DNA from 3 places in the Mesorhizobium sp. RSR565B genome. Region 2 is predicted to be linked to each of the others. Evidence: predicted binding sites of a transcription regulator. Region 2 holds the regulator's gene; each other region holds the start of a gene.
The links. The regulator LexA, encoded in region 2, represses DNA repair genes until DNA is damaged. The targets are predictions, from matches to a motif close to TGTTCNNNNTGTGTTCNG.

Region 1 (3,277 bases), 220 kb from region 2:
AAAACCGCCGGCGCGGCCGGCGGACACTGGTCTCTGCTTTTTAGAAGATCGACTTGGCCTTTTAGCGGGCACGCCCCACCCTGTCCAGAAACACGGAATTGGGCCAATCCGGCAACTGCCAAGCCGGCTTCACGCTGCCCAAAAACGAAAACCGCCGGCGCGAAGGCCAGCGGTTTGAAACGCAATACTAAAGAACTCGGTTACTTAAGCATCGGATAATAGACTGGATTTATGGCCGAACTCTGGCCGTGCCCTACATGGCGCCGGATTCTTCCTCGAAGCCGTCGTCGCTTTCGCCGCGCTCGGGGCCGCCATTTTCAAGAAATTTCTCGGCGATCAGCCCGGCATTCTGCCGCAGCGCAAGTTCGATCTCGCGCGCCGTGTCGGGATTGTCGCGCAGGAACAGTTTGGCGTTTTCGCGACCCTGGCCGAGACGCTGCGAATTGTAGGAGAACCAGGCGCCCGACTTCTCGACCACGCCGGCCTTGACGCCGAGATCGACCAGTTCGCCGGTCTTGGAGACGCCCTCGCCATACATGATGTCGAACTCGACCACCTTGAAGGGCGGCGCCAGCTTGTTCTTGACGACCTTGACGCGGGTCTGGTTGCCGACGACCTCGTCGCGGTCCTTGACCGAGCCGATGCGGCGGATGTCGAGGCGCACCGAAGCGTAGAATTTCAGCGCGTTGCCGCCGGTCGTGGTTTCGGGCGAACCGAACATGACGCCGATCTTCATGCGGATCTGGTTGATGAAGATGACCATGGTGTTGGAGCGCGAGATCGAGGCGGTCAGCTTGCGCAGCGCCTGGCTCATCAGACGCGCCTGAAGACCGGGCAGAGAATCGCCCATCTCGCCTTCGATTTCGGCGCGCGGCGTCAGCGCCGCCACCGAATCGACGACCAGCACGTCGATGGCGCCTGAACGCACCAGCGTGTCGCATATTTCCAGCGCCTGCTCGCCGGTGTCCGGCTGCGAGATCAAGAGGTTTTCCAGATCGACGCCGAGCTTGCGGGCATAGACCGGATCGAGTGCGTGCTCGGCATCGACGAAGGCGCAGATACCGCCTTTCTTCTGGGCTTCGGCAACTGTGTGCAGCGCCAGTGTCGTCTTGCCCGAGCTTTCCGGCCCGTAGATCTCGACGATGCGGCCGCGCGGCAGGCCGCCGACGCCAAGCGCGATGTCGAGGCCCAGCGATCCGGTCGGCACGGTTTCGATCTCGACGACCTGCTCGTTGGCGCCAAGCCGCATGATCGAGCCCTTGCCGAAGGCGCGCTCGATTTGCGACAGCGCCGCGTCCAGAGCCTTTGATTTGTCCACCGCTTTGTCCTCTACAAGCCGCAAAGAATTCTGAGCCATGATACATCACCCCTTGGTCGTCAATGAAGGCCGGACAATCCGTAATCCCTGCCCATTTTGTACTACTTTTGTTCTCGTTTGGCAAGAGGGGTCAAATATCTGAAAAGCAATCTTTATCCGGATCTGTTCTTTTTTTGTCTCATGGTTTCGTTTCCGGATGTATCCACCATTGGGCCAGATGCTCCGGCTGTTTCGATCGGCCGAATCGCCGGCTCGCCTGCGAAGCTCCGTCGCACAGCCTAGCGCTTGTCCGGTTCGAAAAACAAAGGTCATATCGCCGGCATGGTGAAATCAGCAAAGATACTGGCGGTGGGCGGCGCCCATATCGATCGCCGCGGCCAGGTGTCGGGCACGTACGTGCCCGCGGCGTCCAACCCCGGCACGATGCGCGAGGATGTCGGCGGCGGCGTCTTCAACGCGCTGCGCAGCCTGGTGCGGCGCGGCGTCTCGGCCTCGCTTTTGTCGGTGCGCGGCGGCGATGCCTCGGCCGAGACGGTTGCGCGCGCCATCGCCGACTCCGGCATTGCCGACCTGTCGGCGGTTTTCCTCGACCGCACGACGCCGAGCTACACCGCGCTGATCGACAGGGATGGCGAGCTGATCACCGGCTTTGCCGACATGGCGCTCTACGATTTGGCGTTCCCCAAGCAGATCCGCCGCTCCAAGGTGCGCGAGGTGGTCGCCGAGGCCGATGCGGTGCTCTGCGACGCCAATCTGCCATCAACGGCGCTGGAGCGGCTGGTGGGGGTCGCCGCCGGCAAGCCGGTGTTCGCCATTGCCATTTCGCCGGCCAAGGTGGTGCGGCTGATACCGGTGCTGAAGGAACTCGCGCAGGTCTTCATGAACCGGCGCGAGGCCATGGTGCTGGCCGGCGTCGATGCCAATGCCACCGAGCGCGAGACCGTCGACGGACTGCGCTGCAGCGGCCTCACCAGTGGCGTGGTGACGGCGGGCGACGGGCCGGTGCTGGGATTCGACGAAGCCGGCGCCTTCTCTATCCTGCCGCCGGCGCCGAGAAAAGTCGCCGACGTCACCGGCGCCGGCGACGCGCTGGCCGGCGCCACCATCGCTGCCCTGCTGCGCGGCCTGGCATTGCGCCAGGCCCTCCGCGAAGGCGTTGCCGCGGCGACGCTCGCCATCGAAAGTTCGGATGCCGTGCCGGCCTTCACCGCCGCGACCTTCACCGAGGCACTGGCTCTTGTGCCCGACGCGCAGGAAATGGCATGAGGGCGGCCAATTGCCATTGCCGGAGCGCGACGTCCAAGCGGACGCGCGGATCTCCGGATCGGAGACCATCATGACACCGCAAAGCGCCCGCCTCTTGATCGACCTCCACGCGCCCGTGGCCGAGGCGCTCGCCGCTGGCCGCCCGGTCGTGGCGCTGGAGAGCACCATCATCACCCATGGCATGCCTTACCCCGACAATGGCGCCATGGCCGCCAATGTCGAAAAGATAATCCTGGACAATGGCGCGGTGCCGGCGACGATCGCCGTGGTCGCCGGCCGCATCAAGATCGGACTGTCCGACGGCGAGCGCGAGTCGCTGGCCATGACCGGCGATGCCATGAAGCTGTCGCGCGCCGATCTCGGCTTTGCGGTGGCGCAAGGCCGCACCGGCGGCACCACGGTCGCCGCCACCATGATCGCCGCTGACATGGTCGGGATAAAGGTGTTCGCCACCGGCGGCATTGGCGGCGTCCACAAGGGCGCGGAAAAGAGCTTCGACATCTCGGCCGATCTCGACGAGTTGGCGCGCACGCCGGTCATCGTCGTCTCGGCCGGCGCCAAGGCGATCCTCGACATCGAAAAGACGCTTGAAGTGCTGGAGACGCGCGGCGTGCCGGTGATTGGCCATGGCTGCGAGACGATGCCGGCCTTCTGGTCGCGGCATTCGCCGTTCCGCGCGCCGCTGACCCTGCA
Region 2 (3,277 bases):
CGCTCACCATGCGCAATCTGGCGATCTCCGCCATTGCCGTCATCCTGGTGTCGCCGCACGAGGTGGTCGGTCCCAGCTTCCAGATGTCGTTTGCCGCCACAGCCGCCCTTGTCGGCGCCTATGCCGGCTGGGCCGATTACCGCGCCGACAAGGTGAGAACGCCGCTGGCAAAGCGCTCCTTCGTCGGCTTCCTGTCGCGAAAATTCGCGCTGGCCATGGGCGGCCTCGCCATGACCTCGATCATCGCCGGCAGTGCAACCTTGCTGTTCGCCATCTGGCATTTTCAGCGTGTGTCGCCGCTCAGCCTGATCGCCAATCTGGCCGTGATGCCGATTGTTTCGTTGATCGTCATGCCCTTTGCCGTGCTCAGCGCACTGGCGATGCCGTTCGGCGCCGACGGGCCGTTCCTCTATGTGATGGGCAAGGGTCTGATGGCGATGATCGCTATATCGGCCTGGATTTCCGAGCGCTCGCCGGTCGACGCCGTCGGGCTGATCTCCATCCGCTCGGTGCTGTTGGTGGCAGTCGCCCTCGTCATCGCCACCATGGCCACCACCTGGCTCAGGCTGGCGGCCGTGCCTTTCGCGCTGGCCGGCCTGTTGACGGTGCCGCAGGTGCTTACGCCCGACGTGCTCATATCCGAGGACGCACATTTGGTGGCCATGCCGATCGGTGGCGGCGAACTCGCCCTCAACCGCGAACGCTCCAACGAATTCACCACGGACAATTGGAAACGGGCGCTGCGGGCCGAAACCATTGTCCCGCCCGAGATTTTCGAGGCAACAGATACGCGGTTCGATCTCGATCCGCTCGATCTGCCGCCCGGCTCGCCCTTCTATTGCACCGGCGATCTCTGTATCGCTCGACACCCTTCCGGAGCCATTGTAGCTCTTGCGAAAGACCGCAAGACGGCGCGGCCGGCCTGTGCCTTCGCGAGCCTGATCGTCATCGATGACGCCACCGCCTACAATCCGTGCCGCGACCCGCTGGTCCTGGTCGTGACGAAGAAACAGCTGGCCCGCGACGGCAGCGCCGCCGTCTTCTTCGATCCGCAATCGGCAGCGGCAGCGCCAACCATCCGGTTCGCCGTCGACAAGCCGTATCGCCCCTGGCAGGAGCAACGCCGCTTCTCCCGCGACGCGCGCGGCCTGCCGCCTTACAACCAGCGTGAAAAGTACAAACCCAAGCCGGCTCAGTAGCGCCGGATCAATCCGACAAGCTTGCCCTGCACCTTCACCCTGTCCGGTCCAAAAATGCGGGTCTCGTAGGCCGGGTTGGCGGCTTCCAGGGCGATCGAGGCGCCCTTGCGGCGGAAGCGTTTCAGGGTCGCTTCCTCATCGTCGACCAACGCCACCACGATCTCGCCGGGGCTGGCTGTGTCGGCATTGCGGATGATGACCGTGTCGCCATCGAAAATGCCGGCCTCGATCATCGAATCGCCCTTGACCTCGAGCGCGTAGTGTTCACCGCCCATGATCATGTCGGGCGGCACCGAGATCGAATGGGTCTGATGCTGGATGGCGTCGATCGGCACGCCGGCGGCGATGCGTCCCATCACCGGGATTGAAATCGAGGAAACGGCATCGTCATTGCCGGCAGACATCGAACGCGACGGCGAGCCCGGCCTGATCTGGCGGCCGAGACCGCCTTGGCCCATCCCGCCTTGTCCCTGGCCGCCTTGCCCTTGGCCGGCTTGACCAAGACTGCCCTGAATGACGCTCGGCGAAAACTTCCTCGCCGCGTTGAGGCCTGGTGCGATCGAGTCGGGTAGCCGCAGCACTTCCAGCGCGCGCGCCCGGTTCGGCAGCCGGCGAATGAAACCGCGCTCCTCAAGCGCTGTGATCAGTCGGTGGATGCCGGACTTGGAGGCGAGGTCGAGCGCTTCCTTCATCTCGTCGAAGGACGGCGGGATTCCGCTCTCCTTCAGGCGTTCATGGATGAACATCAGAAGCTCATGTTGTTTGCGCGTCAGCATCGCGGCCCCCAAGGGTTCTGAAACCAGAATCAGAAAAAACAAACCCAGAACAAACACTATCTGTTCCAGTTGTGTTCCGCAACCTTTTAAAGTTTAATGAATGTGTTGACGTTTTGTTCAGCGTAACGTTCGGCGCTGCGAGCGCCGCCTGCGCCCAGTTGCCAGCAACGGGGTGAAACGAAGACAAGTGGCCTGCGTCGTCGGCTACGATCGCCGCTTCCTTTTCGGACGGGGCTGCGCAGCATCCGCGCCGGGTTCGCTCTGGGCATAGACCCGCAGCGTGTAGCCGATGTGAGCGGTCATCAGAGTTTTCGCACGTTCGACGTCGCGATCGAGGGCCGCTTCCATCAGGGCGGTATGGTGTTCGATCGCCACGGCGTCGCGCAGGGCCGCCACGGCCTTCCGGTGCCCATCCGTGCGGCCGGCGGCGGCGCGCAGCGTCGGGGCCAAACCCAGAAAGCGGTGATGGCGATGCAATTGGTCGGAAATCGTTGCATTGAAGCGCAGCAGCCAGCTGGATGTCGCGGCACTGAGCAGCGCCGCATGGAAGGCCTCGTGTTTTTCGTACCACGCGTCGACCGCATCATCCGATGGATCGTCGAGAACAGACCCGCACCGTGAGAGACGATAGTGGGCGGCAACGACCGCGTCTTCCCACTCGCGGTCGCCCTTCTCGACCGATTCCACCAGCAGGGGCAGTTCGACCACCAGCCGCGCACGCGCCAAATCCTCGAGCTCCGCCCGAGAGACGGGAGCGACCGCAAACCCGCGGTTGCTGATGGCGGTCACAAGCCGTTCCGCCTCCAGCCGCGACAGCGCCTCGCGCAACGGCGTCCAGCCGATGCCGTAGGTGTTGCGCAGCGTGCTCAGCTTCAACGGCGCGGCAGGCGCCAGCCGGGTCGCAAGAATATCGCGCCTGAGCAGGCGATAGGCCACTTCCGTCTTCGAGGTCTGCTCGTCATCCAGCATCGTGATCCATCAGACATAAACGCTCGGCTGAGTATTATATATCAAAGCCTTTCAATGGGTGAATTATATATAATGTTTGACAGCTCAAGGGCGACCACTCAAGATCGCCGGCATGTTTGGGCGGGCAGGCTCCGCCGCGCGCGTTTGTCCATGGAGGGGCGCCGGATCATGATGACACCCGATCTCGCTGCAATCGAAGCAATGGATGCCGCCGATCCGCTGCGCTCCATGCGTGGACGCTTTGTCTTACCGCAAGGCGTGATTTATCTCGACGGCAATTCGCTGGGTGCCGCGTCACCAGCCGTCTTCAGCGAATTGCAACAGGCCGCCACG
Region 3 (3,277 bases), 3.3 Mb from region 2:
CTTTCTCGCCCGCACGCCGCACGGCTACAATGACACTGCATTGATCCGCGGCGAGTTGGAAGCCGCAGGTTTCTCCCGTGTGGTGATCGACACGAGGGCCGAACAAAGCCGTGCCTCCTCGCCGCTCCTTCCGGCGGTTGCCTATTGCCAGGGAACTCCGCTTCGCAACGAAATCGAGGCTAGAGGAAAACTGGAAGCCGCAACCGATCACGCCGCGTCCGTGATTGCAGCCAGACACGGCAGCGGCGAGGTTGCGGCCAAGATCCAGGCGCACGTGATCGTGGCTACGGTCTAATGCATGGCGCCCAGAAGTGTGCCGCGGTTCTGGGACAACGACATGCATCAAAACAAAGACTTTTAAAGCGCGTTGTATGAATCCGTTCAGCGCGACGCGCTTTAATCGTCGCCTTCGACGACACGTAGCCTGAGCTGCCCCGTCTTGGAATCCGCCACCCGCACCCCGGCTTCGGCCTTGGCGGGGCCGCCACCGCGCACTTCGGCTTCGCTTTCGCCAAACTCCAGCGCTTCGATCTTTTGGCCGCGCTTGGTCACCTTCGACGTCGACACCAGTATCTCGTCGATATCCTTGGCCGACTGGCCAAAATGCGTCTGCAACCGGCGCACGCGTTCGTCGACGCGCGCGACGTCCTCCATCAGCCGGATCACCTCGCCCTGGATCAGATGCGCCTGTTCGCGCATGCGGGCGTCCTTGAGGATGGCCTGGATGACCTGGATCGACAGCATCAAAAGCGACGGCGAGACGATGATGACACGCGCCCGGTGCGCCTTCTGGACCACGGCGTCGAAATTCTCGTGGATTTCGGCGAACACCGATTCCGACGGCACGAACATGAAGGCGGTGTCCTGCGTCTCGCCCTGGATCAGGTATTTTTCCGAGATATCGCGGACGTGAATTTCGATGTCGCGGCGGAAAGCCTGGGCCGCGATCTTCTGTTGTTCGGCGCCATCGGCGGCGCGGATGGCGTTCCAGGCTTCCAGCGGAAACTTGGCGTCGATGGCAAGCTGCGGCGCACCGTTCGGCATCCTGACCAGGCAGTCGGGACGGCTGCCGTTTGACAGCGTTGCCTGGAACTCGTAGGCGCCCATCGGAAGGCCGTCGGCGACGATCGCCTCCATGCGCGACTGGCCGAAGGCGCCGCGCGTCTGCTTGTTGGACAGGATCGCCTGCAATTGCACGACCTGGCCGGCCAGCGACTGGATGTTGCCTTGCGCGGTGTCGATGACCGCCAGCCGTTCCTGCAGTTTGGCGAGGCTCTCATGCGTCGATTTGGTCTGTTCGGTCATGGTTTGACCGAGCCTGCCGGTCATGGCGTCGAGGCGCTGGCCGATCGACTGGTTGAGTTCGGCCTGCCTTGCGCCGAACACGTCGGCGATGGCGCCCATGCGGCCCTGCATCTCGGCCTGGCTTTGCAAAATGCCGGCCATCCGCGCCTCGGCGTCGCGGGCGTGGTCGGCGGCTTCCGCCGCGGCGATGGTGCGCGCCTTGGCCGATCGCCACAGCGCCACGACAAGCGCCAGGAACAGGCCGAGAAACACCAGCGCGCCGAGGGCCAGTGCATGGCCGAGCGTGATCGTCGTGGCGCCAAGCCGGGCAACGGGTTCGGAAAGGATGGTGCTCAGGTCGTTCATCCCGCCAGCATAGCCGATTCGCAGACCTGGCACAGATCAAAACGTGAACGAGACCGATTCGCACCGGTTGACGCTTCTCCTGCGACGTTTTAGGTGAGGCGCCATGTCGATCAAGCCGCTCATCATCCTTCCCGATCCTATCCTGCGCCAGGTTTCCAAACCGGTCGAACGCGTCGACGCGCCTTTGCGCAAACTGGCCGACGACATGCTGGCGACGATGTATGATGCGCCGGGCATCGGCTTGGCCGCAATCCAGATCGGCGAGCCGCTGCGCATGCTGGTCATCGACCTCGCCAAGGAAGACGAGCCGCCGGCGCCGCATGTCTTCATCAATCCCGAAATCCTCGAAAGCGCCGACGCTCGCTCGGTCTACGAGGAAGGCTGCCTGTCGATCCCGGACTATTACGCCGAGGTCGAGCGTCCCGCCTCGGTGCGCGTGAAATATCTCGACCGCGACGGCAAGCTGCAGGAGATCGAGGCCGAAGGCCTGATGGCGACCTGCCTGCAGCACGAGATCGACCATCTCAACGGTGTGCTGTTCATCGACCACATCTCGAAGCTGAAGCGCGACATGGTGGTCAAGAAGTTCAAGAAGCTCGCCAAGGACAAGGCGCCGGGCAAGCTGGTGGGATAGGGAAGATGCCGCTTCGCGTCATCTTCATGGGCACGCCGGAGTTTTCGGTGCCGGTGCTGCGCGCGATTGCCGAGGCCGGGCACGAGATAGCAGCCGTCTACACCCAGCCGCCGCGCGCCGCGGGCCGCCGCGGGCTGGAGCTGAAACCGTCGCCGGTGCAGCGCGAGGCTGAGCGGCTGGGCATCGAAGTGCGCACGCCGCTGTCGCTGAAGGGCGAGGCCGAGCAAGCTGCTTTCCATGCGTTGCGTGCCGATGTCGCGGTCGTCGTCGCGTATGGTTTGCTGTTGCCGAAGGGTATTCTGGAGGCTCCGCGCCTCGGCTGCCTCAACGGCCACGCCTCGCTTTTGCCGCGTTGGCGTGGTGCAGCTCCCATCCAGCGCGCCATTATGGCCGGCGACGTCGAAACCGGCATGATGGTGATGCGCATGGAAGAGGGCCTGGACACCGGTCCGGTGGCACTGGTTGAAAAATGCGCCATAGAGCCCGACATGACGGCCGGCGATCTGCACGACCGCTTGATGAATATTGCTGCCACGCTGATGGTGGAAGCGCTGTCCCGATTGGAGACAAATACCCTGGCATCGACTTTGCAGGCGGCTGACAGGGTGACCTACGCCAGGAAAATCGATAAGTCGGAGACACGTGTGGACTGGACGCGCCCGGCTGCGGAGGTCCACAATCACATTCGCGGCCTGTCCCCATTCCCGGGCGCCTGGTGCGAGGCCGACATCGGCGGCCGCACGGAACGGCTGAAACTGCTTCGCTCGACGCTTTCTGAAGGCACGCTTTCTGAAAGCATGGGCGAGTCGGGAGGAATTCTCGATGACCGGCTGACGGTCGCCTGCGGGTCGGGCGCGGTCAGGCTGGTCGAAGTTCAACGGGCGGGCGGAAAGCCTGCTGCCGCGCAGGAGTTTCTGCGCGGGGCCAAGATCGAAAAAGGAATGAAGTTCTCATGAGCATGATGTCGATACGCGGCGCGACGCCGCGGGACCG

Region 1: the regulator LexA is predicted to act here: its motif matches at 1,416-1,433, upstream of recA (recombinase RecA).
Region 3: the regulator LexA is predicted to act here: its motif matches at 1,683-1,700, upstream of ACYG9R_RS10450 (DNA recombination protein RmuC).

The regions. Positions count from the first base shown of each region.
Region 1 is NZ_JBTTIE010000001.1:5,695,467-5,698,743, forward strand. It holds gene recA (recombinase RecA) at 254-1,357, opposite strand; gene ACYG9R_RS27525 (carbohydrate kinase family protein) at 1,640-2,584, shown strand; gene ACYG9R_RS27530 (pseudouridine-5'-phosphate glycosidase) at 2,655-3,277, shown strand, end outside.
Region 2 is NZ_JBTTIE010000001.1:5,472,624-5,475,900, reverse strand. It holds gene ACYG9R_RS26365 (ComEC/Rec2 family competence protein) at 1-1,199, shown strand, start outside; gene lexA (transcriptional repressor LexA) at 1,193-1,975, opposite strand; gene ACYG9R_RS26355 (GntR family transcriptional regulator) at 2,180-2,944, opposite strand; gene kynU (kynureninase) at 3,113-3,277, shown strand, end outside.
Region 3 is NZ_JBTTIE010000001.1:2,168,018-2,171,294, reverse strand. It holds gene ACYG9R_RS10455 (class I SAM-dependent methyltransferase) at 1-295, shown strand, start outside; gene ACYG9R_RS10450 (DNA recombination protein RmuC) at 397-1,650, opposite strand; gene def (peptide deformylase) at 1,754-2,284, shown strand; gene fmt (methionyl-tRNA formyltransferase) at 2,290-3,240, shown strand; gene ACYG9R_RS10435 (GNAT family N-acetyltransferase) at 3,237-3,277, shown strand, end outside.